DNA from 4 places in the Ammoniphilus sp. CFH 90114 genome. Region 1 is predicted to be linked to each of the others. Evidence: riboswitches for the same ligand, from Rfam matches in the RefSeq annotation. Region 1 holds a riboswitch; each other region holds the start of a gene.
The links. A riboswitch is a leader RNA that binds a small molecule or an ion and turns the genes downstream of it on or off. The one in region 1 is predicted to bind S-adenosylmethionine.

Region 1 (8,123 bases):
TTACAGGCTGAGACGCATGTTGCGATTCTATTCCTCGAGCCCGTAAAATAGTGGAAGTATGGACAGAAGCTGGTGTCCCTGCATAAGCGGCAACACCAGCTGATTGCACCTCAACTTTTAGCCCTTCACGCTCTACCAGTTTTCTCATTAACCCCTCTGCCATCGGACTACGACAAGTATTCCCAGTACAAACAAACAACAGATTCATCGTTTTTTCACCTCAAAGCATGGATTATGTAAACCAACACTACACTGGCCGCCATCCCCCATAACGCGAACAACCGGTTATATCTAAGGGATGCTGGTCCAATTTCTTTCCAAACTATAAATCCCATCGCCCCAGCTGCAAAGGCGGTTCCCGCCGCCACCAGAAAAGGTGACCCGACAAAGAACTTTTGACCCAGCCAAGCTCCAAGAGGAATGCATAAACTTAATATGAAAGAGAGAAGCAATACCCATCTTTTCTTGACTCCAGCCATTGCAAGCGGAATCGCCATCCCAATTCCTTCGGGAATATTATGAATCGCAATGGATAAGGCTAGCAACACCCCGAGATGATTGTGCGTCTCGAACCCTGCGCCAATAGCGATCCCCTCAGGAATATTATGAAGCCCAATGGCTATAGCTATTAACATCCCAACACGATAGGATTCCGGCTTTTTGGGCTTAAGACTAACCCCATGACGAACTAGGTTTTCCAAGAATCCATAGATCCCTAGCATCATCGCTAACCCTAGCCCGAGACCAATTCCCACAGCCTGATAAGGCCCTTGCATGAAGGCTGTTGGAAGCAAATCAATAAGTACAATTAATACCATGATGCCCGATGATAAGCCTAAGTAGAAGGCAAGGATCTTCTTGCTTGGCTGACCAAACAACAGCGCGAGCGCAGCTCCAAACAGCGTGGTAAGTCCTGTGAGTGAACTTAGGATTAATAGCTCCATTATCTTCCACCTCCTAAAGCATAAACTTTATGCCAAAAGCAAAGATAATGACTCCGCCTAGCGCTTCGCCAAAACCACCTAACCGATGACCAACATGCTTGCCCAAGAGAAGCCCGCAACAAGTCATCGCCATTCCGATGATCCCGAATATAAGTACGGCTAAGATAATATCCGTCTTGAATAAACCAAATGATAATCCAACAGAAAGGGCATCAACACTCACGCTAAGAGCAAACAAAAGAAGTCCGAACCCCTCGGTCTTATAATTGGTTCGCTCTCCTTCAACCTGAAATATAGACCCCCAGATCATATTTGCACCTAAGAAACAAAGAATCAGCCCCCCAATAAAGGTGGCCACATCCCCGACTACAGAGGATAAAAACTTACCGCTTCCGATTCCAATGAGTGGCATAATGACATGAAACAAACCAATCAATAAGCTAACCTTAGCAATAGTTCGCAACCGAATTCTCAGCATTCCCATTCCTATTCCTAAGGAGAATGCATCCATTCCAAGTGCTATCCCGATCATGAGGATGGTATAAAATTGCCCCCATTGGATGATGTCCCATTCCATTCGATCCCCTCCAGCATATCCCTTGTCTCCTCAAGAATATGCGGACAGGTTAGGAAAGATGCTTACCCTAGTCCACTTCCGCGCGATAAATCCGATGTCCCGCCGCCTTGTTTAACCGATTCATGATAGCCAAGCCCACTCCCTTGGACGGAAATGATTCGGCAAGAATATAATCAATCCTTTGTTGATCAAAGGAGCGCAAAGCATCATAGAGAGAACGCGCCACCGTCGCCAAGTCTTCACGAGCACCACAGATGACCACTACATCAGCTTCCGCGTAGTTATGCTTTGTTTCCTCCGTGGCTAATACCCCCACTCGGCGTCCAGACTCCTTAGCTTGTCCAATTAAGGAACGAATCGTCTCTTGCTGCTTTTCTAAGGTTTCTTCTTGAATAATCCACATTTCCCCTTGAGGGGCATAATGCTGATATTTCATTCCAGGAGATCTTGGCTTATCTTCTTCTTCCATTAATCCTGGATCAAGAAGAACCAGACCTACTACGGATTCAAGTTGCTCTTTGGTTACTCCCCCAGGGCGCAAGATCATAGGTGGGTCCATCGTTACATCGAGTACCGTTGATTCCACCCCAACTCCTGTTGGACCACCATCCACAATCCCTGCAATACGTCCTTCAAGGTCCTCCTGTACATGCTCTGCTGTTGTCGGACTCGGACGCCCTGAGCGATTCGCGCTCGGTGCAGCTATAGGTACCCCAGCCTTCTCAATGAGAGCTAAGGCTATCGGATGATCCGGCATCCGAATACCAACCGTATCGAGCCCCGCCGTCACTTCTGGAGCAATCCCCTCTTTTCGAGGCAGAATAAAGGTGAGAGGACCTGGCCAAAAAGCATCCATGAGCTTTTCAGCTTTCTCAGGTAACGCTAAAACAAGGTTATCCAGATCCTTCCTGTGGGCAATGTGGATAATTAGCGGGTTGTCGCTTGGCCTCCCCTTAGCTTCGAAAATCTTACAAACGGCGCTAGATGACAAGGCATTCGCCCCTAGACCGTAGACTGTCTCCGTAGGAAAAGCAACAACCTCGTTTAAGGCTAATAGCTTCGCTGGTTCCTCAAGTTGTGGATAAAGCCGTTCATTTCCCACAGAGTTATCCACACACCATTTTTTTGTCTGATAATGAATCATGTTCGCTTCCATTCCTTTTTCTAAGACTTTCCCGTTATAAAGTGGGGCTAAAACAAACAACTTATCAACAGTTTGTGGATAAGTTGTGAATAAGTGCATTCGTTTTACGCTTCAATCTGGGCCTTTGCTGGTCTCTTATACACCATAGCCGTGGATAAACTGGGTGTATACTGTTGAAAGTGTGTGGATGACTTCACTTCTCCGGGGATATCTTCCCAATCGATTTCTGTAAACCCACACAACTGAAAAAAAGACGACGAACGTGTAAGTAAATAAACTTCTAGCAGCCCCTTTTTTCCTGCCAGGGATAGAAGAACCCGCAACAACTCCCATCCTACTGATTCATTAAAGAAAGCCGGTTCAACGGCTAGGGAGCGCAGTAGTCCATATTGGTCCCCAAGAACTTCTAGACCCGCCGTCCCTACTACACGCTGACTGTTTGAATCTTCCACTACCAGAAAATGATCTAGATGATCCTCAATTCCTTCTACATTTAGTTTACCCTTTTTCAACAGTTCTACCATTTGCTCTACATCATTCTTTCTAGCTACCCGCATGACAAGACTCATAAACAAAAGCACCCCTCTTCTCTATCATTTCTATCATAGATATGAAGAAGTTTGATAGAGTATGCTAAAGAATCAGCTATTTTTCACATACTTCGTAAGTTCAGCAGTCATTTCATAGCGCATGAAAGGAGTGATGAGATAGATTCCGTTAAAATATTGACGAGCCGTATCAATGAGCTCTAGGGCAATTTCAACCCCCTGTTTTTTTGCATCTTCCCCTTCATATCGGGCCATCCGTGCACGTACATCATCCGATAGCCTTATTCCAGGCACTTCGTTATGGAGAAATTCAGCATTGCGATGACTCGTCAGCGGCATAATCCCTATAAAAATAGGAACCTTCACATGGCGGGTCGCTTCCGCCACCTGAAAGATCTGTTCATGATCATACAGGGGCTGGCTCATCACATAGTCGGCTCCCGCATCGACCTTCTTCTCCAAGCGTTCTACCGCTTTATGCAAGTGTCGTGTGTTTGGGTTAAAAGCCGCTGCAACGGTAAAGGCCGCTCTCTTCTTTAATGTCCGTCCCGAGAAACCTACTCCTTCATTTAATTGCTTCGTCATGCGAATAAGCTCAAAGGAAGTCATATCATAAACCGAAGAAGCACCAGGAAGATCGCCGTAGCGGGTAGGATCTCCTGTGATTGCCAAGACGTGATCAATTCCTAGCGCATATAAACCCATAAGGTGAGATTGCTGTCCAATCGAATTCCGGTCACGGCATGTAATATGAACCAACGGGCGAATGCCCACTTTCTCCTTAACTAATGCTCCTAAGGCCATATTACTCATTCTTGTCATGGCTAAGGAATTGTCCGCCATTGTAATGGCATCCGCTCCCGCTTCCTTCAAGGATGCGGCCCCTTCCAAGAAAGGTTGAAAATCAAGATCTCGGGGCGGGTCAAGCTCAACGATAACGGTAGGCTGTTCCTTCACAAGCTCAGGAATGGTTTTTTCTTGAAAAACTTCAGAAGAAATGATGACCTTCGGCTCGTTGGTAATCTCTTTTACTGCTGATTCTTTCTTATAAATCGGGGTTCTGCCCTTCAGCCGTGATGCCACGGCCTTAATATGTTCTGGTGTCGTTCCGCAGCATCCCCCTATGATTCTGGCTCCTAACTGATGCAGTTTCTCAGCAGAGTCAGCAAAATATTCAGCTGAAGAAGGATACAAGAACTGTCCATCCACATATTCAGGCAGCCCTGCATTCGGATACACAGACAGCTGTAATCCCTCTTTTACAGGTAAAGACTCTAGAGAACGAATAATATTGGCTGGACCGTTATAGCAATTCAAGCCCACAATATCAGCACCGGCATCCACTAGACGGCCAAAAGCGGATTCCAATGAATAGCCATCCTGTGTTCTTTGGATATCTTGAATCGTAAGCTGACAGATGATAGGCAGCGAGCTAAAGCGTCGAGCTACAGATAGAGCGATGATCGCTTCATCGACGAAACAGAACGTCTCAAGTAATAGACCATCTACTCCTGCTTCCACTAAACTCTTAATTTGCTCAGCATAAACCTCCTTAAGTTCTTCTGACGGGATATTTCTTCTTCTCCCACCTAGGATCCCTCCTACGGAACCGACTACAAAAGCCAAGTCTCCTGCAGCCTCTCTAGCCAGCCCAACTCCAGCCCGATTTAATTCCTCCACCTGGTCCTCTAAGCCATATTTAGATAGCTTTTCTCGATTCGCTCCATAGGTATTCGTTTCAATCAACTCTGATCCGGCCAGCACATATTGCAAATGAATATCTCGGACCACATCAGGACGAGTCACATTCAGCTCTTCCCCACAAGTACCTACTGGTATGCCGTATCGATGCAACAGCGTCCCCATCGCTCCGTCCGCAATTAATACTCGATTCTGCAGCAACTCCCGCAACCCTGACTTTTCTCTCATGCTCTCACTCCCCTGCCTTTCACCCAAGTCTTATCTCAACATAAAAAAACCTTCTGCAGCTTATAAGCCAGAAGGTTCTCCGAATCAGTCAACTTAAACTTCTTGAGCCCCTTCTTATCTCCCAGGAAACGAATGTACCTGCAGGAATTAGCACCCTGTCTTAAGGCGTCGTACACCTTAACGGGTTGCCGGGTTTCATCGGGCCAGTCCCTCCACCTGCTCCAAATAAGAAAAGTGTTAGATTTGTTGCATACTTAAGAATTTATATTAACGTAATCATACGTGATGCCGTTCTGATTTGTCAACGGATTTACTTAGGAAAAGAGACTCTTATACAGCTTTTGAAATACCTCTAATACAAAGAACTTCACTTGAATCTTCGGTCCTTCGCCATCCTCGCCATTCTCTTCTTCCTTCTTCACCGCATCCCCTGTGTCTATGTCTACAAAGCATAGTGGAGGGAATAAGACGCACCACCAATTTTGACCCATACCTTGTCCAACTGTCACGCGAAGAGCCTCATATTCTCCGGCAGGATAAACGTACTGTCCATACATTTTGGTTGGGAAAGGCACCTTTCCTAACTCTACTTGACTATTATAAGAGAAGCCGTTGTTGGTAATCGTTTTCTCTACAATTTCTTGAAGTTGTGGCAGCTCTTCTTCCATTTTTTCACGAGCTTCTTCCACCGTGTCTAGGCTATCTACTTTACTCGTAAGATAAAGATTGATTTCATCACGTATTTCTTGCTTTAACCACTGATCCTGAGGTGAGTCGCTATTGGCGATCACTCGCAATCGGATCGACTCTTGTGGAATAGGTTCTTCTTTTACTAGAGTTGCTATAGAACGCTGTTCTTCCCAGCTCATAGTCAATATGATAAATGCAAATAAAATTAAGCTTGTCTTTTTCATTTTTCTGTTTCCCCTCTCTTTTCTTTCTCCTTAGCCATCAGTCTAGCCAGAAAAGAAAGGGTTTAAACATTATTAATTATTTTCTGAATAAATTTGTTTATCTGTGCTCTGTAAAGTATGATATCATATCGATAGGCTAACTTATGAATCACACAAAGGAAAGAGGCCTTACTATGAACCTTATGTTCCCTGGTCGCCCTCACTTGAGTTGGGCCATCCCCATCCTTTATTTCCTCCCTATCATCAATCATATTTCGCTCAGTCCAACCTACAAAATTTTTTGGCTGTTGCATCTTATCCCGGCCATGTTCCTCACTTTTTATTATGGGTTACGTGGCGGACTCATCGGTGCAAGCCTCTCCCTCGTCCTCTGTTCCCTAACGGAGTTTCTTTATTACAACTTGGGTGTAGCCTATACATACGAAAACATTTATTCTCTAATTGTCTATAACTCCGTTAACTTTATGATTTCTATTGGAATGGGCTTTCTAACCGATCGACTAAAAAAACAACAACAAGAAATTAAGAATATCAATCAGGTATTACTAGAGAGTAACCAAAGACTAAAACAGAATGAAGAAAAAATCCGCCATTTAGCTTACTACGACTCTTTAACAGGGCTGCCTAACCGACATTATTTTCAAGAACAATTAAAAGAGAAATTAGATGCTATTGACGAACAGGTAGATCAACAGATTGCTGTCATGATAGTCGACTTAGACCGTTTCAAAGTCATTAACGACACTCTAGGTCACGAATTCGGAGACCTGCTTCTTCGGCAAGTTGCTCACCGATTAACCAGCAGTCTTGGGAACGATGAGATTATATGTCGTCAGGGCGGCGATGAGTTCTTTATCCTTTTGGGAGATACTTCTGCTGAAGAAACAAAATTGAGAGCGGAACATATACTGTGGAGCATTTCCTTTCCTTATATGATTAATGATCACGAACTTTACGTCACACCTAGTATCGGAATTAGCTTTTACCCCCAAGACGGTACAAGCTCTGATGAGTTGCTTAAGCATGCTGATTCTGCCCTGTATAGAGCCAAAGAATTAGGAAAAAACCGTTATCACTTCTTTACGGAAGACATGGATGGACAGAACAGTAAAAGATTACAGTTGGAGAGCGGATTAAGAAGAGCCTTAGATAAAAAAGAATTCAAAGTATATTATCAACCGAAGGTAGATATTCGCACGGGTGAATGGATCGCTACAGAGGCCCTATTGCGTTGGAATCATACGAAATTAGGTGCGATTCCCCCCGATCAATTTATTCCACTTGCTGAAGAGACTGGGTTAATCGTACCCATAGGCGAGTGGGTCATAAGAGAGGCTTGCAAGCAAAATAAGAAATGGCAGGATGAAGGATATGGCCCCCTTACCGTGTGTGTGAATATATCAACCCGTCAGTTTCTTCAGGATCGCCTCTTACGTGTCATTGAGTCAGCATTAGAAGAGTCTGGACTCCCTCCACAATATCTAAACTTAGAAATCACCGAATCTGTAGCTATGACGGATGTGGACCGTTGTATCGAGAAGTTAAACCAATTAAGAAGTTTGGGTGTCAGGCTATCGTTAGATGATTTTGGGACAGGGTTCTCTTCCCTAAGCTATCTAAAAAGATTTCCCATTGATATACTTAAAATTGACCAATCGTTTATACAAGATATGTTGAGGGACACACAAGACGCTGCTATTGTTCGTACAATTATTAATGTGGCACTCAACCTTAACTTGATCGTTACAGCAGAAGGAGTCGAAACAAGCGATCATCTTGAGTTCCTCGCTAATGAGGGCTGCCAGGAAGCCCAGGGATATTACTTTAGCCGACCGCTTCCAGCCTATGAGTTAGAAGAGAAATTGCCAAAGAAGCCTGTCAGTCTATGACTGCAGGCTTCTCTTTCCTTCTCCGATCACGATTCTTTGGATCCCAGCTAAGTCTTTAATGATCTCAGTTCTGGCGATCATACCACTTTCCTGTAATAGCTTTTCTACTTCTTGCGCTTGTCCCATCCCTACCTCGAACGCGACCAAGCCTTCCCATCGCAATACCCCTGAAAGGCCA
Region 2 (8,123 bases), on a different contig from region 1:
GATCGGCTATTTCTCGTGGATTCATTCCTTGGAAGAACACAGACATAGCCCATGCTGAAACTTGATAGTCTGGAATGGCTCCTTGCGTATAACCTTCAATAATAAAATCAATCTCTGACTTTGTTAACTCGAGTCCATCTCTCTTCTTTTGAATCAAATCGACCATTCTCATCATTGTTCACCTCTTATTATGTATTTATTGTCTACTCATTGTACGCTCACGGAACATAGTAATAAATACCAATACTAATCCCATAAGTGAGAATGCAGTCATTGTTATATAGAGGAATTGACCGTTGTAAGCCTCAAAAATCCAACCCGCTATAAGCGAGCCGACAATCCCTGCGAAACCGAAGAATACGGCAGCAAAAACCGTCTGACCTGTGGATTTCAACTCTGGGGGAATTAATCTATACAAATATTGTAAAGAAGCTAAATAATAGATAGCAAAGGATAGGCCATGAAATAATTGAAGATAAGTTACCAGAACCGGATCCGCTAAGAGTGCACATAAAATCCAACGAACACAATAGAATACAGCAGCCCAAGCTATCAGTTGCAATTCTCGGCCCTGACGAAGCCACCGCACACTAAGGCCAAATAATAAGGCTTCACTCCCTGTTGCGAAAAACCAAGCCGTGCCTACCAAGCCGGTCGTGCCACCTAAGGATTCAATATAAACTCCAACAAATCCGTCATTAATCCGATGAGGTATGGATAAAGTGAAAATCACGAAAAGAAACCAAAGAATCCTTTTTTCCTGAAATACAGAAAAAATGGATCGAAGGGAGACGGGTTTTAAAGATGATGGAGCATCACTAAGCCTTGTGCACGTATATAATGCAATTAATCCAAAAGCCAGAAAGACCCATGAAATATAACCCAGACCAATGCGTTCAAATACAAAGCCCATAAAGATGGCGGTTATAGCAAAACCAACCGATCCAAACAGTCGAATGCTTCCGAAGGGAATTCGATACACCTCCGAAACCCGGTAGGTCAGGCTATCAGTTAAGGGACCAATAGGAGACATAAAAAAGTTGAAAACAAGAACGTAAAAGAACATCCACTCAAAGGAGACAGATCTGAACATAAATGTCCCAAAAAGAATTGTCGCTACAAGGGTCAGTATTAAGATGTTCTTAACGGTTTTGTACTTATCGCTTAAGTAGCCCCAAATAGGGGGCGAGATGATGGAAATAAAGGGGCCAACGCCGAGTAAGATACCAATTTGTACAGGACTGATTCCTTGGGACGTAAAATAGACGGGCAGATAAGAAATGAAAATGGAAACAATTGCATAAAAGAAATAATTATATGCCACAAGTGACACAATTGGCCCTTGTAAAAACGGGCGTCTTAATTCATTCAAACCCACTTCTCCTTCCATTCTTCATGCTATCCGTTAATTCTACCATTAAATTAAAATGGAAAAAAGAAACTGACCCTAATGATTTAAGGGTCAGTTCAGTTCATCTGGAATTAATCCCTGCCATAGCTTACATCTTTATCAGGGTGCATAAAGGGAACACCTAATGGGTTAATTCCTTCTTCAATCATTTCAGCATTTTCGCTGGAGTTGCAGCCAATATCATTTGTTGGGTGTACCCATTGATCGCCTGCCATAATGGCTGGATCAACGTCCGTACTCCAATTGTTTAAAGGGGAGTTAGGAGAGTCGTAAAAACTGTCTCCTATCACCACTCCAAATTCATTAATAAAAGGCTCTCGAATGTCTGACTTGGATTTGTTATAAGCCGGAGAATGCACCTGATGTGGGATAGTTTGCTCCATAACAGGAGAATTCAATTTTGGCTGTTGCTCCCGTTTCTTGTTGCTCATATCCATCACCTCTTTTAAAGGGGTATTCTAAGTTTGGCCATAATCACTACAAGTTATGTAGTCAAGCGTTCCCTTGGAATAAGTCCCATTTTCTCCTTCACGTCGATCATCTTCTTCTCAGCAAATACGGAAGCATGCTCTGCTCCGCGAAGCAAGATCCGATCAAGCTCATCGGATTCGATCAACTCACGGTACCTATTTTGAATCGGTTCTAGCATGCTTACGACCGCATCTGCCAGCTCACTTTTAAACGTCCCATAGCCAACCCCTTGATAGCGGGCAACCAATTCATCCACAGTCTGATTAGCACAGAAGGAATAGATCGTTAAAAGATTACTAATCGCTGGTTTGTTGACTGGGTCAAAGCGAATTTCATTTTCTGAATCGGTTACGGCTCGCTTGATCTTCTTCACAATCTTGGAAGGCTCGTCGAGTAAAGCAACATAGCTTCCTTCGTTTGGATTGCTTTTGCTCATTTTCTTCGATGGGTCATCTAAGGACATTACTCGTCCTCCAACCTTCGGTATCATCGGTTCAGGAACAACAAAAGTCTCACCAAAACGGTTGTTAAAGCGCTGCGCAATATCCCTTGTTAATTCCAAATGTTGTTTCTGATCCTCCCCAACAGGAACATGGGTAGTATCATACAACAAGATATCCGCAGCCATTAGAGCGGGGTAGGTAAACAAAGCAGAAGTAACTACATCTTTTCCAGTTGATTTATCTTTAAACTGAGTCATTCGCTCTAGTTCTCCCATATGGGATACACATTGCATCAACCAGCCTAGTTCGGCATGTTCCTTTACTTGAGATTGAACGATTAGAGTAGATTTATCTGGATCAATCCCTACGGCCAAGAACAAAGCAGCTAAAGAGCGAACATTATTGCGAAGGGCAACAGGGTCCTGCGGAACCGTCAAGGCGTGTAGATCGACGACACAAAAAGTACAGTCCCCTTCATCTTGTAGTTCTACGAATTGTTTCATGGCTCCTATGTAGTTACCGAGCGTTAATAAACCGCTAGGCTGAATGCCAGAAAAAATTTTCTTCTTGCTCATACTTATTCACTCCTAATTGTCAAATAAAAACAAAAAAGCCCCTCATCCGTAAGGGACGAGGGACCGTGGTGCCACCCTTGTTGATCTAGGTTCATATAAAAAGAACGCAGATCTCCTTTTGTCTTCTTTATCGTGAAGACATTCCGCCAAAGCCTACTCCATAAGGTTTCAGTTTGGGGCTCAGAAGTCCATTCAATCACGGTTCTGTACCAGTTTACACCAACCACTGGCTCTCTGAAAGCAGAAAACAACGGATTTACTTCTCTTCGTCAACGCCATCAACTATTCGAGTTGATAAAATTTTATCTTAATGCACTTCAAAATGCAAGAAAACTTGGGTCTAGACCTCTCCCGTTCTCAATTGCAGTTCTGATGCTTCAATCGCACACCTTAAATCCTCAACAAGATCTTGCGCATGCTCGACTCCGACAGAAAATCGCAGTAACCTATCGCACACTCCCACTGAATCTCTTACTTCCTTAGGCACATCAGCATGTGTTTGAACAGCTGGATAAGTTAACAGACTCTCTACGCCACCAAGACTTTCGGCAAACGAAATCACTCTTAAATGTCTTAATATCCCCGGTACCAAAGCTGCGTCTTTGACCCGAAAGGACACCATCCCACCTAAACCAGCGTACAAGACATCCGTTATAAGGGGATGTTCCTTAAGAAAAGATACAATTCGCTTAGCGTTTTCCGTATGACGTTCCATCCTGAGGGCTAAAGTTTTCATCCCGCGGATAAGTAACCAAGAATCCATCGGTCCTAGCACAGCACCGATGGAATTTTGCAAAAAGAAAAGCCTATCGGATAGTTCTTGTCCGTTAGACACAATAAGCCCGGCAAGTACATCATTATGTCCCCCTAGATACTTCGTTGCACTATGAAAAGAAATATCTGCCCCCTCTAGAATGGGTTTTTGGTAGTAGGGAGATAAGAACGTGTTATCGACGATCGTAAGTACTCCTTGTTTTTTCGCTACACTTGCAATACTTGAAATATCAGCCGTTATCATCATCGGATTCGTTGGAGTTTCGATAAACACAGCAGTTGTTTCAGGGAGAAGATGGTCTTGCAAGTCGCTTCCACTTCTTAAATTGACATAGCTGAAGGTTAACCCATAAGACTTCCAAACCTGTTCAAACAGTCGGTATGTTCCTCCATATAAGTCCAGTGAGGCTATAATATGATCACCGGGTTTAAACAAGCCCATGATCACGTGAATGGCTGCCATACCAGAACTCATGGCGAATCCTCTGTCCCCTCCCTCAATTTCAGCTATCGCTTCTTCTAGTACCGTTCGAGTTGGATTCTTGGTCCGGATGTAATCGAAGCCCGTACTTTCTCCTAGTGCTGGATGTAGAAAGGCAGTGGAGAAGGTTACGGGGAAGCTGATCGCTCCTGTTTCCTTCTCCCTTCGATTTCCAATCTGTACAAGCTTTGTCTCTATGTCCATGGACTCTCCTCCTACATAAAAAGTTTGTTTATACACAAATAACCCCTAACTTGTATAAGTAAGGGGCTGATCATCTTATCCGAGACGGACCAAACCCTTATCTATCAAAATGAAAATCATTCTGTAGGAATTAGCACCGTGCTGGATAAAAATATCACAGTCGGTTGCCGGGCTTCATCGGGCCAGTCCCTCCGCCTTCTCTTGATAAGAGCAACGTATTCACTTGTTTATAAAACTAATTACGTCAAATTATATGGGGTGATTCATTTTTTGTCAATCATTCTTACGATTTAGGTAAGTAGCGCTTTTCTACCAGCTTGCCCACTCCCCACAGAAGCGCAACACCTAGAAGTAAGGTGATTAACTTGACGGGTTCACGAATGAATTGAGGCAAATCGGCCCCAATATAGGATAAGATAAACACCATCACTGCTTTTCCAAGAATGGTCGCCCAAAAATAGGTATGAAAAGAAATAGCCGACAAACCCGCTAGTACATTGATTAGACTTGATGGTGAGAACGGAAAACACCTTAATAGAAATAACACAGAGAATCCATGCTTCTCAAACCATTTCGAGCTCTTCTCAATCCCTTTGTACCTATGGAACAATCTCTCTGTCCAATTACGGCTGAATGTCCGGATAAGCCAAAAGACTAAGAGGGATCCTGTACACGCTCCAAGCCATGTAAAGAAGAATCCCTTCCACATGCCGAAAGCAACAGCGTTTCCTGTAACAATAGCAATCAACGGAAGAATCGGAAAGAATGCCTCTAGAATGGGAAGAATAAAGGCAATAGCAATCCCTAAGCCTCGATAGGCGTTAATCCAATCGTATAGCTCTTCTATTCTAATGTCCACGAAATTGAACCCTCTCATTATTGATCTTTATCTGGTACTATGATTTAAATAAAGGAGCAGTATTCTATACGATAAAAATATACCACAATAAGGAAAGAGAGGAAAATGGAATGGTAAAGAAGTGGGTTTACTCCTCTTTTTTATACTTACTCATTATTTCACTATTAGGTATCCTCCTTAGATGGAAGATGGTGGAACCCGTTTGGCCTGAGCTTTCCTTCATGCATATCGTGCATGCCCATTCTCACGTTGCTTTTCTTGGTTGGGTTTACATTCTCATTAATGCTGTATTCATTCAACATTGCTTTCCTGCAGGTTTTAGCGAAAGGCGAGCAATTAAGATCTATTACTTTTTACTGCATGTCTCAGTTATTGGGATGCTGTTTTCTTTTAGTTACCAGGGGTATGGCTTGATATCTATTGGCTTCTCTACTCTACATGCCTTCTTATCTTACTATTTTGCTTACCAATTTTTTATTCATCGGAACACTCATCCTAAAGGAATAGTCCGTTCCTTCTATCAAGCGGCTGTCTGGTTCAACCTACTATCTTCCCTTGGTCCTTGGGGATTGGCCATTGCAGGTGCTACTGGACTCGGCAATGAAACAATAAATAATTTTTTTATTTATTACTACCTACACCTTCAATACAACGGATGGTTTACCTTCGTTATTATTGGGATCATTTATCATTTGCTTGCTTCCGAGAGGAACCTCCAATATCGTTGGGTAAAATGGCAGTTCGGATTATTGGCTGTGAGCGTTATTCCTTCTTATCTCTCATCAGCCCTATGGTTATTATCTCAACCTATCTTCGTCGCTATCGGACTTATTGGATCACTTCTCCAATTTATTTCGATTAGCATGCTTCTCATGATGACAGCTAAACTGTTATGGAAGCGTGAGAGGTCATTTTCCTTGCGTTTACTGTTAAGTGTATCCTTGGCCAGTTTAGGAGTAAAATCTCTGCTGGAGCTTATGGGTGCATGGCCCTTATTAGCCTATGCTATATATGATAGCAGACAGGTCATTATTGCCTATTTGCATCTTACCCTGCTTGGCTTTATCACTACTTTCCTTATGTATTTCAGTGGAAAAGTATATGCTCAAAGCAAGATCACTGGTCCCTATGTTGCTTTCTATCTGCTAGGAGTCGTCAGCATGATCATTCTATTGTTCTTGGCTGGACTTCTGCAATGGATGCAATGGCCATTACCGAAAGGGATATGGATGTCCCTACTTGGTACAGGCATCTTGACTACCTTGGGAATCGTTGGATTTTTCATTGATATTCAACGAGGGTTTCGTGTTAGTAACTAAGAACTGACCATGATTACAAGCATCCACTTGCAATAAGACCCAAAAAAGAGGCTGGTTCCCTAAAAACATCAGTTTTACCTACCTTTAGGGACAGCCTCTTGTATCTATTATTCAGGTTTCCATTGTCCATGGAAGCTTGAGCTCGACCATGGTACCATCGGGTTCGGGGTAAATATTGATTTTACCGCCGTGGGCCTCGATAATCTGTTTGCATATGGCTAGTCCTAATCCTGTGCCGTTTTCTTTAGTGGAGTAAAAAGGATTAAAGATTTGCTTTACATCACTAGGGCTTATCGGGCTCCCATTATTAAAAAAGAGGACCATTACTTTCTCCCCGCTAACCCGACAGGAGATGCGAATCAGCTTCTCGCGCTGTTCGGGAGTGCGTTGAAACTCTTCACAGGCATTCTTAATAATATTGATAAAGGTTTGTTCAAGCTCCTTGCTATTTCCTCTAATGACGGCATTTGACTCTAGATGAACGATTGTTTCTATACCTAAACGAATAAACTCAAACTCAAAAAGGGAGACACAGCGATCAATCAAACGACTAATATCGACCTCTTCAAACTCTCTCTTCATCGGGAGATTCCTTCTCTTGGTTAACGATAAGAACCTCTCTAATATATAATCGAGCCGCTTTACTTCTTCATCAATAATGGTGTAGTAATGATGAATCTCTTCAGGATGAGGATGCATCTCATAGATCAGCTTGAGAAAACCTTTGATACTGGTAATTGGATTCCGTAATTCATGCGCCATTCCGGAAGCCATATTCCCTATGGCATTGAATTTCTCCACTTCTAGACGCTCTAATTCCCACTGTTTCTCCTTGAATAGACGAATCATAAATTCATCTACAAAGGTACTAATTATGCTCACTGCTCTAGCTTGAAACTTACTCTCCAAGTGCGGATAAACAATCTGATTTAAAAATCGATTCTTTAATTCTGAACAGTCCCTGATTAAGGTCTCTGCATCATGAAAATAAATGATATAGTGCTCAGCATAGCTACCGGCAAAATCATTGACTGTCTTTAGAGAAATGGTTTCACTTTCAATAGCCTCAAGAACAAACATAAGCGCTTGCTGTAAAGTCTCTACTAACTCTTCCTTCTTTTCATGATAAAGTATTTCATAATTTAGCGATTTTCCAAATACCTCACTGACATATTCGTTCGTAAACGCAAGCAGGTGCTCACGCATCGTCCGATCTGTTGATAACATACTGGGATACTCCTTAAAAAGTTGGATTAGACAAAATTGTCCAATAAGTTATTTATTTCTACAACGAATATCAAATTCCTTCAAAAAATAAGAAAGCATAACCTTTATACAACTGTTTGTTGACTTACCTTTAAGATTACCCTATGATAGAATGGCTTTATTAAAGATAAATCGTAATGATTAGAACTTAAAAAAGATAGGAGGGTGACACCGATTCCGGTGAAGACCCATGCAACCAATCATACAATGTAAGGATATACATTTTAACTATAGTCATAATGAAGTTTTGAAGGACGTTCATTTCATTGTCGAGCAAGGCGATTATGTAGGTCTTGTGGGTCCTAATGGCTCAGGAAAAT
Region 3 (8,123 bases), on a different contig from region 1:
TCTTTTTCCCTTGGAGTAAGCGAATTGAATCGTTCTGCACTGACATTGTCCGCTAATTCTACATGAGCGATATCGTTGTCTTGCTTCGAGCTTAAGCGACGAAACTCCGTAATCAGCTTTCCTGTGACACGTGGATGAATATAAGCTTCCCCGCCCGCCACCACTTGAATCGCTTCAATGAGAGAATCGGATTCCATTTCTTTCAATAGATAGCCATTCGCACCAGAGGAAAAGGCCTGGTGAACATAATTTTCGTCATCATGGATCGATAGAATAATCACCTTCGTTTCCGGAGACAACGCTTTAATTTTCTCAGTAGCCTCCACACCGCTCATCTTAGGCATATTAATATCCATCAGCATGATTTCTGGCTTTAATTCCTCTGCCAAGTGGCAGGCTTCCTCCCCATTGGAGCCGATGCCAACGACTTCAAAGCTAGGCTCCATTTCCAAGATTCTCTTGATACCTTCACGAAATAATTGGTGATCATCAATGAGTGCAATGCGTATCGTATCCGCCATATTAAATCTCCCTCTTCCTTCAGCTATATCGATATATTAACGTTCAATTGGTATCGTGAAGACGATGCGCGTTCCCTGTCCCTTAGCGGATTGAAGGTCGAGCTTTCCGTCAAGCAAGTTAATTCTTTCTTTCATTCCCATAATACCAAATTGCGGCTGTTCTGTCTTTTCCAAACTGTCGAACCCTACCCCGTTATCCTTTACCAGGACCGTCACCTGATCTTTAAGGAATTCTAGTTTGACCTGAATCTGACTGGCCTTCGAATGCTTCGCTGCATTATTTAATGCTTCTTGTATTAAGCGAAAAATCACGACTTCGACCGTAGTTGGTAGTCTTTCATCTGTACCAAGAGTTACGAGTTCAGATGCAATTTGATGCCTTTGTCCGAAGTCTTCCACATACTTTCGAAGGGTTGGGACGATGCCAAGGTCATCTAGAGCCATAGGCCTTAAATCAAAAATAATCTTTCGAACTTCAGCCAAGGTATTTCTCACTGTTACCTTCAACTCTTTCAACTCAGCACGTGCGTCATCTACTCTTCCCTGGGCCAGAATGCGATCGGCAATCTCACTGCGAATCACAATATTCGCCATCGACTGAGCCGGACCGTCATGGATATCCCGAGCCACCCTTTTTCGCTCTTCCTCCTGGGCTTGAATGACTTGCAGTGCGAGCATCTGCCGCTGTTGTGCTGTCTCCATGGCTGAGGTAAGGTTCCCTAGATCACCAGTCAAAAATCCTAACACGACACTGATTTGCGTCATTAAATTATCTGCCTTTTCGAGCGTCTCCGCAAGACCCTTCAGACGACGTTCGAGCTCATCGCGCCGATTTCTCAGGTTCGCTTCCTTTTCTCTTGATAAAGAAAGCGCGACTTGAATCTGACTGGCCAATTCGTAGGACTTTTTGATATCCTCTTCCCCATACCGCTGGAAGTTCCGGCTGACTTCCACCAACCGTTGACGACTTGACTTGAATTTATGCTCTAATTCATCTGTCTGATCCACAATTTCTCTTACTTCCCTCTTAATGCTCTCCAACTCATCTCGAATCTCTTCGCTCTCAATCCGTGCACTTTCCGCAATATCAAAAATCTGTTCCTTACTGCCTTCAACAGCATGAATCGTTTTCTTCAGCACAGAATCCAATCGCGTAAAGTCAAGCGCATTGGTGGTTGTCATCTTCTCACTTCCTTTGGCTTTGGGAGATCAATTCCCGGAGTTTCTGTTCAAATCTTTGGCCATCCATTTCTGGTGTTCCCATGTCATGCTTAGGAATGAGAAATGGGTCTGTATTTGCCGTAACCACACCTGGATGAGTAAAGAATCCATAGCGGTATCCGGCTTTTTTGGCAACCTTTATTAAACGATCATTGTGATACCCATAGGGATAGGCTAACCCAATCACAGGTTCCTCGGCTAGATCCTCTAGCGCCTTACGAGCCATCATAAAATCTACAAAAAGCTTACTCCGATAGGCTTGATCACCTTCTGCAGAGCTTGGAGCCGTTATGGGCTGCGACTCATCCCAGAAGTGTAGCCCATAGGTATGAGATTGAAAGGAAATGAGTCCGCTTCGTCTCATCTGATCCATCTGGACGAAGGTAAGCGGGGGAATTTTATCCTCACGCTTCCTCTCTAGACTATCCCGCAAATTTTCATAGATCACGAACACCGTTGCGGGAAACTGATACTTCTGAAGGATGGGAAAAGCCTCAGTAAAACCGCTCTCATACCCATCGTCAAAGGTTATAAGCACTGCATTCTCCTGGTTCAATAGTCCTGTATCTAAGAATTCGTAGAACTCCTTTATTTTAAGGGGGTGAAAGTGATGATTTTTTAAAAACTCCATATGTTCTTCGAAGTGAGCTGGCTTAATAGTAAAAGGGGTCTCCAAATCATCTGCCAAATGGTGATAATTAAGCACCAACACCTGTTCTCTATACCATACGCGATAGGGGTGTTCTTCTGTAATGGGATCCGAGGCTTTTGCATCTGATGAACTTAGTTCATCCACCGCTGGTTCCGGTTGTACTTGTGCGTCTATAGACTCATTCTCCTGTTGGCTGCAACCCATCACAATAGCCAATAAGAGGATTATTATTAGTCTCATTCTTACCCTCATCTCCTCATTTCTACACAATTCGACAAATAGTGCAAAATTCCTACCGGAAAGTAATGGGATTTTAAAATATCTATCTATTTGGACGTATATCATTGCATTTTGGTTTCAAGCAAAACCCTTTAGTTTCTGATAAGGGTCAGTCCCTCACTAGGCTAAAGTCTTTATTCCTATTATCGGAAGGATTCTAAACCTAATCAAGCAAATACGAAAAAAAAGCCCCAATTCAGCCTAGTCTCTAGACCAAATCAGGACTTTTTTCATAACCCTACTATGCTTGAGCAAAAGTTGCCGCGTCTTGCTTCAAAAGTTCAGCCTTATCTGTACGCTCCCATGGTAAATCCAGGTCAGTACGTCCAAAGTGACCGTAAGCAGCTGTTCCTTTATAGATTGGACGACGAAGATCCAATTCCTTAATGATGCCCGCTGGGCGAAGATCAAAGTGCTTGCGGATCAAATTTACGATCTGCTCTTCTTCGATCTTTCCTGTTCCATACGTATCTACGTTAATGGAAACCGGTTGAGCTACCCCAATCGCATAAGCCACTTGAACTTCACACTTGTCAGCCAAACCAGCTGCTACGATGTTCTTCGCTACATAGCGAGCAGCATAAGCAGCAGAACGGTCAACCTTTGTAGGATCCTTACCGGAGAAAGCACCGCCGCCATGACGAGCATATCCACCGTACGTATCAACAATGATCTTACGTCCTGTTAATCCTGCATCCCCTTGAGGACCTCCGATAACGAAACGGCCTGTTGGGTTAATGAAGTACTTCGTTTGAGCATCAAGATATTCAGCCGGTACGATCGGCTTAATGACATGTTCTTGAACGTCTTTCTTAATTTGCTCTAGAGTCGCTTCAGGGTCATGCTGAGTAGAAATAACGATCGTATCAATACGAACCGGCTTATCTCCATCATATTCAACCGTCACCTGAGTCTTCGCATCTGGACGAAGGTAGGTAAGGGTTCCGTTCTTGCGAACCTCTGCTACACGGCGAGCCAATTTATGAGCCATAGAGATCGGAAGCGGCATCAGCTCAGGAGTCTCGTTGGTCGCGAAACCAAACATCAATCCTTGGTCCCCTGCTCCGATCGCATCGATTTGCTCGTCTGTCACTTGACCTTCACGAGCTTCTAACGCTTGGTCAACCCCCATCGCAATGTCAGGAGACTGTTCGTCAATGGAAGTAAGTACAGCACAAGTATCCGCATCGAATCCGAATTTCGCACGGGTATACCCGATTTCACGAACGGTTTCACGGACAATCTTTGGAATATCCACATAAGAAGAAGTAGTAATTTCTCCAGCGACAAGAACAAGTCCTGTTGTTACTGAAGTTTCGCAAGCTACACGAGCATTAGGATCTTGCTCAAGGATAGCATCCAAGATGGAATCGGAGATCTGATCGCAGATCTTATCCGGGTGTCCTTCGGTTACAGATTCAGATGTGAAGAGATGACGACCTTTTTTCAACGCCATGTTTCACGTACCTCCTTCAATAATCACAAACGTATAAGATACGGCACTCATTGTCTTACATTTTCCGAACAACTCAAGAGGTGGTGAAAAAATAAAGACCTTCTCCCATGAGGAAAAGGCCAGCATTCCGCTCCTTTACCTCTTATCTTCCAGGACACAATAGCATCCTGCTGGTTAGCACCTTGCACGGTTGATCTTATTCTTTCCCATAAAGGAAAAAATATGAATCATTACCGCGGGTTGCCGGGCATCATCGGGCCAGTCCCTCGCGCCTTCTCGGAATAAGAGTAATCCGTTCTGCATAAGAATAGCTAAAGTTTGGTAGATTGTCAATGGGTTAACACATAATACGACAAAGTATAAAAACTCAAACTCTTTATTGCGCTGGGTACCACATATTTCTGACCAACACAGCGAATTCCGCACGTGTCGTCTGTCTTTCAGGCTGAAAGCTACCATCCTGAAATCCTTGAATATGCTGGAGTTCTGCCATCTTCATGATATAAGGGTAAGCCCAGTGACCTCTTAGTACATCCGTAAACTCTTGCTTACTTTTGATCTGCTCAGGTTGCTCTGTTCCGTATCTGGCTTGGTATAAGAGTACGGCCAACTCCGCACGGGTCAAGGGCTGGTCCGGAAAGATTCGTTCACTCGCTACGCCTTTGAAAATTCCCCTCTCTCCAAGCGAAGCAATAGCCGAATAGACCCAATGGTCTTTTTTCAGATCCTGGTAAGTGCTTGTTGCTCTTGAAGTGGGCAGCTGAAGGACATTTTGCAGCACAGCAGCGGCTCCCGCTCTCGTAATGTTATGATTAGGCCGAAAGGTATAATCTGGGTAACCCTGGATCATTTTTCGAGACACTAAATCTTCTATAGACGTCCTAGCCCAATGGTCCTGAATATCACGGAAAGCACTTGTATCCGACGTCTCATACCGAATCTGCAGCTCATACTGCCCATTAACGGCATTTCCATAATACTCTTGTAAAGCAAAATAAAATTTACCCGGATCAACCGTCTTCGACCATCTCTCAGACTGTCCATTTGAAACAGAACCATGATCGACCTTTTCTATCGTTTTCCCAACTTGCTCAATGGTGAGCACCGAATCCATCCGAATGGTATCGGTCTTCACTTCCACCTCGAGCTTCCCAGGCCAAAGATAATCCGCAACGAACCAATCCACATCCGCTCTTTTATGAAAAGTCCCTCTAATAAGTTGTTGTTGACTTATGGGTACTTTTGAAGCTTTCGCTTTCGTATCATTATCTTCGTAGGGATCAGCTCCGACGGAAAAAGAGGTATCGATATGATAAGGAAAAGAAGGGGTCTCGCCGGTATCCATTACTCTGAAATGATAGGTCCCACCTTTTAAAGTTCCCTCCCAGCGATTTAACCCTGACGATACTTTTTTCTTCTCCCCATTATAGATTTCGATTTGCAGCACATTCTCTTTTCCTGTCAATGACCGGGTCTGGAGTTGGAACTTTCCCTGATAGGGAAGCTCAATTTGATACCAGTCTACTGGATCCGTTTTTCCGATTAGCGCCTGAGTCTGGCCGACGAAGGGGAGGGACGCCACTTGTTCTATCGTTTGATTCGGTTCATATAAATCAATAGGATCACTATCCACCAGAGATAGGGCCTTCTGTACATTCACGAGTCCATATCCAGTGTTAGGATTCCAGCCTTTAGTGTCAACCCCCTCAGTCGAAGCTCGAATGATCATGCGAACCTCTAGTGGGGTTAGAGAGGGGGCCTTCTTTAACAGTAAGGCAGCCATTCCTGCTACCTGTGGAGCAGCCATAGAAGTCCCTGAAACATAGGCGTACTTCCCATCTTTAGCCGTAGAGTAAATATGATGGCCTGGAGCTACCACGTCTACTTCCGGACCACGATTGGCATAGGAAAGAGGAATGTTGTAAGCATCTACCGCACTCACACTTAACACGGTCGGAAAAGCGGCAGGGTAGCTCACGGTACTCGAATCGTTCCCCGTTGCCGCAATCAGGAGAACTCCCTTGTCCTCTGCATACTGGATCGCTTTCTCCATCTCTGTAGAGTAGATGGGATCACCCAAGGATAGCAAGATGATCTTGGCCCCCTTATCCACAGCCAAGCGTATTCCCTTAGCCACACGACCCGCGTCTCCTCCACCTTTATTGTCTAGGATCTTAATCGGCATCATTTTCGCATTCCACAGTACTCCTGTAACCCCAATGCCATTATCGCCCACAGCGCCTAGGATCCCGGCGGTAGCTGTTCCATGTCCGTGATCGTCATGAGGCGGCTTGTCAGGTTGAACCAGATTGTAGCCTTGAACCAGGTTAGCTTTAAGGTCTGGATGATCCACATCCACCCCTGTATCAAGAATAGCAATCGTAATATCAGTATTTTCTCGAATCTCCTGCCAAGCAGCCGTCGTATTAATCTGTTGATGGTAGTGTTGACTATTAACATAGGGATCAGATGGAAGAGTAGATGGATTGGCATGGACAGTAGATATTGTAACGATGCTACAGATGGCAAGAAGCCAGGATGTTCGAAGCATGGGAACCACCTTTATATTTCTATCTTATTTAACCTATTTAACAGAATATGAAACAATAAACTTTCTCTTAAGCCTATTCGCTCTGGGTAAGGTTGTCAATTAATAGTAAGATTTTTACTAGTGGAAAAAAACGCAGGTGGAACTCGAAAAGAAATTCCATTAGTATAGAACTAAAGAAACTGAGGGGGAATAGGAATGGGATTAAAAGACTTTTTCCGCAAAGGGAAGTTGAAAGAGAACAGTAAGGAAGTTTATCGCAAATTTTTGCTTAATTTATCTGAGCAGCCTAGTAACGAATACCTTCGAAAATTAACAGTTGAGGCAGGAGAACAATATTATGGTTCGTTGAGAAAAGATGGACAGCTTACTGAAAATGACAGACATGCGATTAATCGGGATATAAATGCGGCGGTGGAGCATAAGTCTATTTTTATACAGTAAAACAAATCATGAGGGGAAGCCATTCAATGGACACCCCTCATTTTTTTGTTTTAAAGTCCGCTTCTTTAACCTATAATACTACCTTTTTCTTAGCCTTCTTGGTTTTGATCACAATAAATTCTCCAATTTCTTTCTTCTCTAATTCAGGATAATTCTCTTCTATATCCTTAATGGAAAGATATGCGGCACCATTCCTTATAAGCAATCCCTTATGCTCGATGGGCTTCCAACGGTGACTATCCTCACCAATCTTCAATCTAATTGAATTAATACTTTTATCGTAGGAAACTTCTCCATTAAAGAGGTAAGCTAACTTGCGAATCGAGAGATACCATTCATGGTTTTCTAATATCGCAGCCGGATTGGAACTACGATCTTCCTTCTCGTTTATTAGAATTTGACCTGAAGACCCAAATCTTAAGGAATTTTCTGATCTTAGAACGTATAAAGCTGCCTGGAGCTGCTCCTCCGGATCCTTGACAAAGATATGGGGTGTTACTCCTACTCGGTGAACAGGCATGAGGTTTGGTGAAAAGTATTCCTCAATTGTTAGTTTTAAATAGCCGCCAGTTTTTAAGGGAAACAACTCCTGCAACGTTCCTTTTCCAGAAGTAGGAGTTCCTATTATAGTCGCCTTATCGTAATCCTTAAAAACTGCAGTTACTAGCTCTGATGCGCTGGCTGAATTCTTGTTAACAAGTACAACTAGAGGTAATTCTAAATCCTTTCCCATCTCCATTTTGTAAAAATGTTCATACGCATGTTTATTTCGAACGTAGTAGAGTGTCCCTTCTGAGATAAAGTAGGATGCAAATTTCCTAGCAGACTCTAACTCCCCCCCTGGGTTGTCACGCAGGTCAATGATTAATGCCCTAACCCCTATATTCCGTAAGCGTTCTAGTTCTTTGGCAAATCGGTCTACAGACGATTCGGAAAACGTTTCTACACGGATATATCCAGTTTGGTTTTCAAATATTCTTGCTTCAACTGTAGGCAATTGAA
Region 4 (8,123 bases), on a different contig from region 1:
TCATAAGGCATTAATTGAAGCTGGACTTCGTAATAAAGTTGAACTTTGGTCTGATGGTGGCTTAAAGAGTGGTAACGATGTAGTCAAAATGATGATGCTTGGAGCTAACCGTGCTGGTTTCGGTACCCTCGCCATGCTTGCAGTAGGTTGTACAACTTGCCGCGGTTGTCACTTAGATACCTGCCATGTAGGTATTGCTACTCAAATCGAATCTGTTGAAGAAGCTAAGGAACACGGCTTGCGTCGTTTCGTTCCTCGAGTATATGATGAGGCAGTTGAAAATCTGAAGCGTCTTTTCACCGCTTTCGGCGAAGAAGTGAAGCGTATTACCGCTGAACTTGGTATCTCTAACACGCAAGAGCTTGTTGGACGCTCCGATTTACTTCAGCAAGTTCGAGAAACGCAGAAGATTGATCTATCTGCTATGCTTGATCGTTTAGACTTGGAACCAGCTCTTCTTCCTGCTGTGCATGAAGAAGCAGAGTTAGCGAAGGTTCTTGTAGCTGCAGGAGCAGAAAACCAAAGCGCAGAACCGGTGTACGTGGACACGAACAGCCCGCTGGTTCGTCAATTTACCAATGTACTCGGTGATCAACGTGTGTTAGGAAGTCGCTATTCCGGTGAACGTGTGAAGCCTCACTTGGACGGCAGCTACGTTTCTCTTCCAGAAGTTCACTTGAACTTTGAATCTGGCTGTGTTCCTGGTAACGGTCTTGGTGCGTTTAACGCTGAAGGGATCAATATCCGAGTTCAAGGTGGAGCTCAGGATGGCGTCGGTAAAACTAGCTTCGGTGGTAAGATCAGCGTTATGAAGGCTCGTAACAAGAATGGCCTTTTCATTAACGGTTCTGTAGGAAAGAGCTTTGCCTACGGCGCACAAAAAGGTACTTTCATCGTCCAAGGAAATGCCGATGCTCGTGCTTGTATTCGTCTCTCCGGTGCAGATATCATCTTTGGCGGGGAGTTAACCCAACCAATCAACGATCAATTTGGTGGAATCGGTGGCCGTGCAAATCTTAAGGGCTTTGCATTTGAATATATGACAAACGGTAGAGCAATTGTGATGGGAGATCCAGGTCCATGGATTTGTGCAGGGATGACAGGTGGAGTGGTTTATATTCGTCTTCAGCCTGAGATGGGCCTAGACGAAGCTGCCATCAACAGACGTATTGCAAAAGGAGCTAAGGTTTCCCTACTCCCTCTATCTGACAAGGGTCAAAGTGATGTTGTAGAGCTACTAAACAAGTATATTGATGAATTAAAGGCAACAGATCAAGCAGAAACAGCTGCCCGTATTGAGGCACTTCGAGATCACGCAGGACAGCATTTTATGATGCTCGCTCCAGTGAAGCTTCAAGCTGACCAATCCGTTGCTACAGAATAATTTACAGAGTCGGTTTAAGGAAAACTTAAACCGGCTTTTTTCTATGTTGTGAGGGGTGAGCATGAAAAAGGGTGCCGGCTGTCACCGGATAAGCTCTAATCCTCCGCTTAAGATCCGCCCCTAGCCAGGCGCCCTCTCCAGGCCAGTCGGGGGCAATAAGCGGAGAATTTTCCGCTATTCCTACTATCGCCAATAAAAAGGCCGAAATAGGCGGAAATTTTTCCGCTACTCGGCCCCAAACACTCATTTCTACTAGGTTTAATGGCAATAGGCGGAATTGCTTCCGCTATTCAACCCCTAAAACCCTAAATTTAGAAAATAACCGGAAATTCTCCGCTTAAGATCCGCCCATCACGAAGAGGAGCGCCCCCTACCTACTTCTCAAACAATTGCTTCAAACTAACCTCATACGGAGCACGCACGATACCTTTTTCCGTGATAATGGCCGTTACATACTCGTTCGGCGTCACATCGAATGCCGGGTTGAAAACTTTGATATTATGAGGCGCTACGCGATTCCCACTGATCTCTGTAATCTCCTCGTCCGGACGTTCTTCAATCGGGATTTCGGCACCTGTCAGTGTATCTAAGTCAATAGTAGATAAAGGCGAAGCCACGTAGAAAGGAATACCATGTGCCTTAGCCAATACAGCCAAGCCATAGGTTCCGATCTTATTTGCTACGTCTCCGTTTGCAGCGATACGGTCTGTTCCCACAATCACAGCCTGCACCCATCCCTTAGACATAACCATGGCAGCCATATTGTCGCAGATTAAAGTGACGTCAATTCCAGCTTGCTGAAGCTCCCACGCGGTTAGGCGGGCACCTTGCAGCACTGGGCGGGTTTCATCTGCAAATACCTTTATATCCCAACCTCTTTCCTTTGCTAGGAACATAGGAGCGAGTGCTGTTCCGTACTTAGCCGTAGCGATGCCGCCCGCATTACAGTGCGTTAGAACGCCTATTCCATCATGAAACAACGTGATAGCATGCTCACCGATACTTCGGCAAATCTCCACGTCCTCTTCATGCATGCGTTTGGCTTCCTCTAGCAGCTCCTGCTTCATCGCATTGACATCAACATTCACCAAGGATTCCGCCTTATTCATCATTCTGTCAATAGCCCAAAACAAATTGACCGCAGTCGGGCGAGAAGTCGCTAAATACTCTCTCTTCTCACGCAGCTTAATGAGAAAATCCGAGGAGTCAGCTGCCTCAATATCTCTTGCACCTAGATACATACCATAGGCAGCGGAAATACCAATAGCTGGTGCTCCTCTAACCTTCAATGCGCGAATAGCATTCCACATCTGTTCTATAGTATAAACATCCTCAAATACAACTTCTAAAGGAAGCTTCGTTTGATCAAGTAATAATACTCGATCCTCTTCCCAACGTATCGAATGAACATGGTTGTCCATGATCCTGCCACCTACTCTTCTGTTTTCTTAACCATTTCCACGACATCCTCGATGCTGCTCACGGTACCTCTTTGCAATACAAGGGTTTGCCCCAGGCTTAAGGCTAGCGTTTCGGCTTGAGCGCGCACTTTCTCGTCCTGGATGGAGTTCAGATCCGCAACACCGGCAAGTCCGATCACTCTACGCATCATCTTGCATCCAGCAAAACCAATAGAGTCTCTTAATAAACTAGCCATCCTATCATTAATAAACCCTGCATTCGAATACATGACATCCTTAATATGAACTTCGCACAGACGACGGAATTCTTTTTCAAACGTATTCCAAACCTCCACTACGGACGTCAACAAGTATTCCCTGTACGATCCTCGTTCCTCGTCCGTCGTCTTTAACCCTTCCTGCGCGGCATAGTTCAGCAGCAGATTGGCGATGACTGCCCCTATATCAAAGCCCATAGGTCCATAATAAGCGAATTCAGGATCTATCACTTTGGTACTCTCTTCCGTCACCATAATGCTGCCGGTATGAAGATCACCATGAAGCAGAGCCTGAGCTTCCGTCATGAAGGAGTATTTTAACTTCGCAATTTCTTGCTTCAGGACTTCATTCCTCCAGACGCCTTCAACCACATCACGGATTAAAGGGTTAAAGTTATTCGTCTCCGCATCATAGTATGGGTCCGTAAATACAAGATCCTCGGTAATTTTGCAGAGTTCTGGATTAATGAACTGTTCTACCTTCTCTTTTTTCTCTTTGAAATCCAAGGCAAAATCAGAAGTGAAGAACAGCGTCTTTGCAAGGAATACACCGATATGTTCAGCAAATAAAGGATAACGATTCCCTTCAATTAAACCTTTTCGCATAATTACATGACTAGATAAATCCTCCATGACGGTTAAGGCAAGGTCCTTGTCATAGTGATATACCTGTGGAACTAGACCTGGACATAGCTTGTCCTGGATAATTAAAGCTTCACTCTCGATTCGGGCACGGTCAAGGGTTAACGGCCAAGACTCCCCTACCACTCTTGCATAAGGCAAAGCTTGCTTAAAAATAATGCTCTTCCCAGAAACTTTATCCTCAATATGGAAAACTAAGTTTAGATTTCCATCCCCAATTTCCCGACTCTCAAACTGCGCACCTTCTGGGAAAATCCCCGGAAGCTGCCTAGCATACTCCACGGCTTCCTGTTCACTAAACGCACGATATTCCATTCTTCACCCCTCCAATATAGCTTAAGCTCTATTCTATATCTTCTCCAAATTACCCTATGTAAGATGAGTAGGACACAATTTAATAGCTATATACTATATAGAGTGGGTCAACATTGTCAATGTCATAACATTTAGATTGTACGATTTTTTTCTCTATTGACTTTATCCAAGCAAAGGGATAAGATTTTGAATGTATATATTACTAGTGTGTTACCTAACTTTATAATTTCATCTTATCGAGAGATGGCTGAGGGACTGGCCCGATGACGCCCGGCAACCGATTTTTATTTTTCTCTAATTGAGCAGAATAAAAACACGGTGCTACATCCTGCAGAATGAAAGATATATTCTGAGAGATAAGTTGTATTTGACTCGTCATTCAAGTACCTCTTATCGCAAGAGGTACTTTTTATTTTTTCTTGATTCCTACTTGAAAGGGGTTAACAAGAGTTGTCTTACATTACAGTCTCCTATCTTACAGAAGCAAAAAGCCTGGAAAAGAAGGCTGAAGCGATAGCAGTTGGCATGACAGTTGGAAGCTGGACGGACCTGCCTGCAGCAAAACAGGAAAAGCTTCAAAAACATCTTGGCCGCTCGGCCGGCGCCACCGTTTACGAAACCACGGCAGAGGGATTAGAGAGAGGTCTTATTAAAGTAGAGTATCCCGTAGTCAATTTCACCTACGATATTCCTTCCCTACTCACCAACGTATTCGGCAAGTTGTCCATGGACGGAAAGATTAGATTAGTCGATATCGATTTCCCTCAGGAATTTACAAGAGAATTCTCAGGACCCAAGTTCGGAATATCAGGGATAAGAGAGCTATTAAATGTACATGATCGTCCATTATTCATGAGTATCTTCAAGTCTTGTATTGGACTTCCACTCGACGAATTAGTTGAGCAATTTAAACTGCAAGTCGAAGGCGGCGTCGATTTAGTTAAAGATGATGAAATCTTTTTTGCGGATGAACATGCCCCTTTCCTCGATCGCATCCGCGCCTGCAAGGAAGTGACAGAGGCCTCTGGTCGCCAAGTCCTTTATGCAGTTAATCTAACGGGACCGGTTACAGGGCTTGTAGATAAAGCAAAGAGAGCGATAGAAAACGGAGCGAATTGCTTACTCCTTAATGTTTTGCCTTATGGATTTGATATTCTAGCTCAACTAAGTCGAGATCCTGATATTAATGTTCCTATTATGGCCCACCCTGCTATGGCAGGTGCTCTATATCAGTCTTCGACTTACGGCATCTCTTCTCCCCTTGTTTTAGGGAAGCTTATGCGATTGGCTGGTGCAGACATTGGACTATTCCCTTCCCCTTATGGATCGGTAGCTCTGCCTAGACAAGAGGCCTTAGATATTGCAACCCATCTAGTAGAAGAAATTCCAGGAATCAAGCCCACATTTCCTGTTCCTTCAGCTGGAATTCATCCCGGTATGGTTCCCCTACTGTATAAGGACTTCGGCCTTAATCACATTGTCAATGCAGGTGGAGGCATCCATGGACATCCAGGCGGGCCAGTAAGTGGAGGACAAGCCTTCGTCGCAGCTATAGAAGCGACAATGCAAGGTATTCCACTTGAACAGTCTAAGAGCCAAGAATTGCTCACTGCCATTGAGAAGTGGGGGATCGTAAAGTGACTAAACAACTAATTCTATTTTGCGATTTTGACGGTACAATTACAGAAAAAGATAACATTGTAGATATCATGAGAGAATTTTCTCCCCAGGGCTGGGAAGAAATTGTTAAAGATATTTTAGACCAACGCAAGACCATTCGTACGGGTGTAGGTGAACTCTTTTCCCTCATTCCTAGCAGCCAAAAAGAACAAATTACTCAATTTGTGTTAGAAAAAGCCAATATTAGAGCAGGGTTCCAAGACTTTGTTACTTTTACCGAAGAACAAGGAATCAAGCTCCTCATCACGAGCGGCGGGATAGACTTCTTCATTCATCCTATGTTGGAGCACTACGGGCTATTAGATCGGATCTATTGTAACAGTGCAAGATTCGATGACCCTACGATTCAGATTACTTGGCCGAATGCATGTGACGAGCATTGTGACGTAGATTGCGGAATGTGTAAAACAAGCATTATCCGCTCTTACCCAACAGATCAATATTATAAAGTCGTAATTGGAGACAGCATTACCGATTTAGCTGGAGCCAAGATTGCGGACCATACGATTGCCAGATCGTTCTTAAAGCAGAAGTGTGAGGAACTAGGCCTGCCTTATTCCTCTTTCGAAACTTTTCACGATGTAATAGACACCTTAAAAAGGTTACAGCAAGAAGTGCATCCACACTCCTTGTAATAAGAAGGAGGAATAAATCATGAATTATGCGATTCACGCGGATACAAGACAAGAAATCATACACAGCCTTAACGAAGTGAAGCAGAATTTTGCTAATCGCGGATGGTTCCCTGGGACAAGTGGTAACCTCTCTATCAAGGTACAAGATCATCCTGTAATCTTTGCCGTTACTGCTAGCGGAAAAGACAAGACAAAAATTACGCCTAATGACTATTTATTTGTAGATATCGATGCTAAACCTGTTGAACAGACCAATCTGAAGCCATCAGCTGAAACTCTCGTTCACTCTGTTGTCTACGACAAGATCCAAGACGCGGGTGCCGTCTTTCATGTCCATACGATCGCTAACAACGTAGTGTCCGAACTCTATGGTGATCAAGGCTACTTTGAAATTGGAAATCAAGAACTGATAAAAGGACTTGGAATTTGGGATGAAGGAGCTGTCATTCAGATTCCTATCGTAGAAAACTACGCCGACATCCCTCGCTTAGCGAAGGAAATTGAAAAAGTCCTTAACCCGCAAATTCCAGGCGTACTGATTCGCAACCATGGGATCTACGCTTGGGGACGCAATGATTTTGAAACGAAACGACATGTAGAAGCATTCGAATTTTTATTTGAATATCACTTACGACTTTTACAGACGAGACATTTAGTCAAGACCAACGTTTTAGTAAATTCTTAATGCACTTAGGAGGAATGAAGAAGTGGCATCCATCGTACTCAGAAAAACAGGGGAACGAATCGAAGGAAATGACAAGGTTGGAGCGTTCTTGAACGAGCAAGGCGTCCTCTTCGAACACTGGAATACAGATAAAATCCCTGCAGAACTAGCTGGCAGATGTAATTTAAATGACGAAGAAAAGCAACAAACCCTTCAAGTATTTGAAGATGATATTAAGTCCCTTGCCGAGCGTCGCGGTTACGTGAACTGGGATGTAGTAGCTCTTACAGAGTCTACTCCAAACCTAGATGAACTGTTAAAGAAATTTGAAGAAGTCCACACCCACACAGAAGACGAAGTTCGCGCCATTACAGCAGGCCATGGCATTTTTATTATTAAGGGACAAGGCGATACGGGCTACTTTGATGTAGAGCTTGAAGCGGGCGATGTCATCTCTGTTCCAGAGAACACTCCTCACTTCTTCACTTTAATGCAAGACCGTCAGGTCGTTGCTGTTCGCTTATTCATCGAACCAGCAGGATGGATTGCTCAGCCTTTCCAGGACCCCGAGTTCGCTAAGTAAAGATCTAAAGAAAAAAAGTCCTTGTACACTCAAGGACTTTTTCTTATTCGGTTACCGGTGAACCAAGGTGCTGGACCGTAAACAATTTATAGTAAGCACCTTCCGCATTCATAAGCTCCTGGTGAGTCCCCATTTCACGGATAGATCCGTCTGAAATCAACACAATTTTATCAGCATGGGTAATCGTAGATAAACGATGCGCGACAATAAAGGTCGTTCGATCCTTCGCCAATCTCTCTAAGGACTGCTGAATAAGCTGCTCAGATTCCAAATCAAGAGCAGATGTAGCCTCGTCTAAGATCAAGATTCTAGGATTCTTAAGAAACACACGAGCAATCGCAATCCGCTGTTTCTGTCCACCGGAAAGCTTCACGCCTCGCTCCCCTATTTCCGTACCATAGCCATCTGGCAGAGGCATGATAAAATCATGAGCATTCGCTGCCTTGGCAGCTTCGATCATATCTTCTTCTGTTGCATTGGGGTTACCCATCAAAATATTTTCCCTGATCGAATCGCTAAACAGGATATTATCTTGCAGCACC

Region 2: linked by a shared signal. The riboswitch ahead of EIZ39_RS05185 (PLP-dependent transferase) and the one ahead of EIZ39_RS07740 (bifunctional homocysteine S-methyltransferase/methylenetetrahydrofolate reductase) in region 1 are both predicted to bind S-adenosylmethionine.
Region 3: linked by a shared signal. The riboswitch ahead of metK (methionine adenosyltransferase) and the one ahead of EIZ39_RS07740 (bifunctional homocysteine S-methyltransferase/methylenetetrahydrofolate reductase) in region 1 are both predicted to bind S-adenosylmethionine.
Region 4: linked by a shared signal. The riboswitch ahead of EIZ39_RS19145 (2,3-diketo-5-methylthiopentyl-1-phosphate enolase) and the one ahead of EIZ39_RS07740 (bifunctional homocysteine S-methyltransferase/methylenetetrahydrofolate reductase) in region 1 are both predicted to bind S-adenosylmethionine.

What each region holds. Positions count from the first base shown of each region.
Region 1 covers NZ_SDLI01000003.1:4,241-12,363, forward strand. Annotated here, with positions in the region: gene EIZ39_RS07715 (low molecular weight protein arginine phosphatase) at 1-208, opposite strand, end outside; gene EIZ39_RS07720 (ZIP family metal transporter) at 216-944, opposite strand; gene EIZ39_RS07725 (manganese efflux pump MntP) at 958-1,521, opposite strand; gene EIZ39_RS07730 (L-threonylcarbamoyladenylate synthase) at 1,589-2,665, opposite strand; gene EIZ39_RS07735 (GNAT family N-acetyltransferase) at 2,770-3,234, opposite strand; gene EIZ39_RS07740 (bifunctional homocysteine S-methyltransferase/methylenetetrahydrofolate reductase) at 3,307-5,142, opposite strand; SAM riboswitch class I at 5,254-5,374, opposite strand; gene spoIIR (stage II sporulation protein R) at 5,457-6,056, opposite strand; gene EIZ39_RS07750 (putative bifunctional diguanylate cyclase/phosphodiesterase) at 6,230-7,945, shown strand; gene prmC (peptide chain release factor N(5)-glutamine methyltransferase) at 7,940-8,123, opposite strand, start outside.
Region 2 covers NZ_SDLI01000002.1:102,454-110,576, reverse strand. Annotated here, with positions in the region: gene EIZ39_RS05205 (pyrimidine-nucleoside phosphorylase) at 1-172, opposite strand, end outside; gene EIZ39_RS05200 (MFS transporter) at 197-1,372, opposite strand; gene EIZ39_RS05195 (DUF3905 domain-containing protein) at 1,483-1,842, opposite strand; gene trpS (tryptophan--tRNA ligase) at 1,896-2,900, opposite strand; T-box leader at 2,949-3,182, opposite strand; gene EIZ39_RS05185 (PLP-dependent transferase) at 3,241-4,359, opposite strand; SAM riboswitch class I at 4,454-4,570, opposite strand; gene EIZ39_RS05180 (TVP38/TMEM64 family protein) at 4,643-5,218, opposite strand; gene EIZ39_RS05175 (hypothetical protein) at 5,329-6,537, shown strand; gene EIZ39_RS05170 (sensor histidine kinase) at 6,649-7,764, opposite strand; gene EIZ39_RS05165 (metal ABC transporter ATP-binding protein) at 7,994-8,123, shown strand, end outside.
Region 3 covers NZ_SDLI01000010.1:46,404-54,526, forward strand. Annotated here, with positions in the region: gene EIZ39_RS19930 (response regulator) at 1-521, opposite strand, end outside; gene EIZ39_RS19935 (sensor histidine kinase) at 558-1,703, opposite strand; gene EIZ39_RS19940 (polysaccharide deacetylase family protein) at 1,708-2,634, opposite strand; gene metK (methionine adenosyltransferase) at 2,915-4,123, opposite strand; SAM riboswitch class I at 4,269-4,417, opposite strand; gene EIZ39_RS19950 (S8 family serine peptidase) at 4,506-6,680, opposite strand; gene EIZ39_RS19955 (hypothetical protein) at 6,876-7,121, shown strand; gene EIZ39_RS19960 (S41 family peptidase) at 7,192-8,123, opposite strand, start outside.
Region 4 covers NZ_SDLI01000009.1:112,622-120,744, forward strand. Annotated here, with positions in the region: gene EIZ39_RS19125 (glutamate synthase-related protein) at 1-1,384, shown strand, start outside; gene mtnA (S-methyl-5-thioribose-1-phosphate isomerase) at 1,759-2,805, opposite strand; gene mtnK (S-methyl-5-thioribose kinase) at 2,817-4,019, opposite strand; SAM riboswitch class I at 4,250-4,382, shown strand; gene EIZ39_RS19145 (2,3-diketo-5-methylthiopentyl-1-phosphate enolase) at 4,470-5,660, shown strand; gene EIZ39_RS19150 (2-hydroxy-3-keto-5-methylthiopentenyl-1-phosphate phosphatase) at 5,657-6,334, shown strand; gene EIZ39_RS19155 (methylthioribulose 1-phosphate dehydratase) at 6,354-7,019, shown strand; gene EIZ39_RS19160 (cupin domain-containing protein) at 7,042-7,581, shown strand; gene EIZ39_RS19165 (ABC transporter ATP-binding protein) at 7,625-8,123, opposite strand, start outside.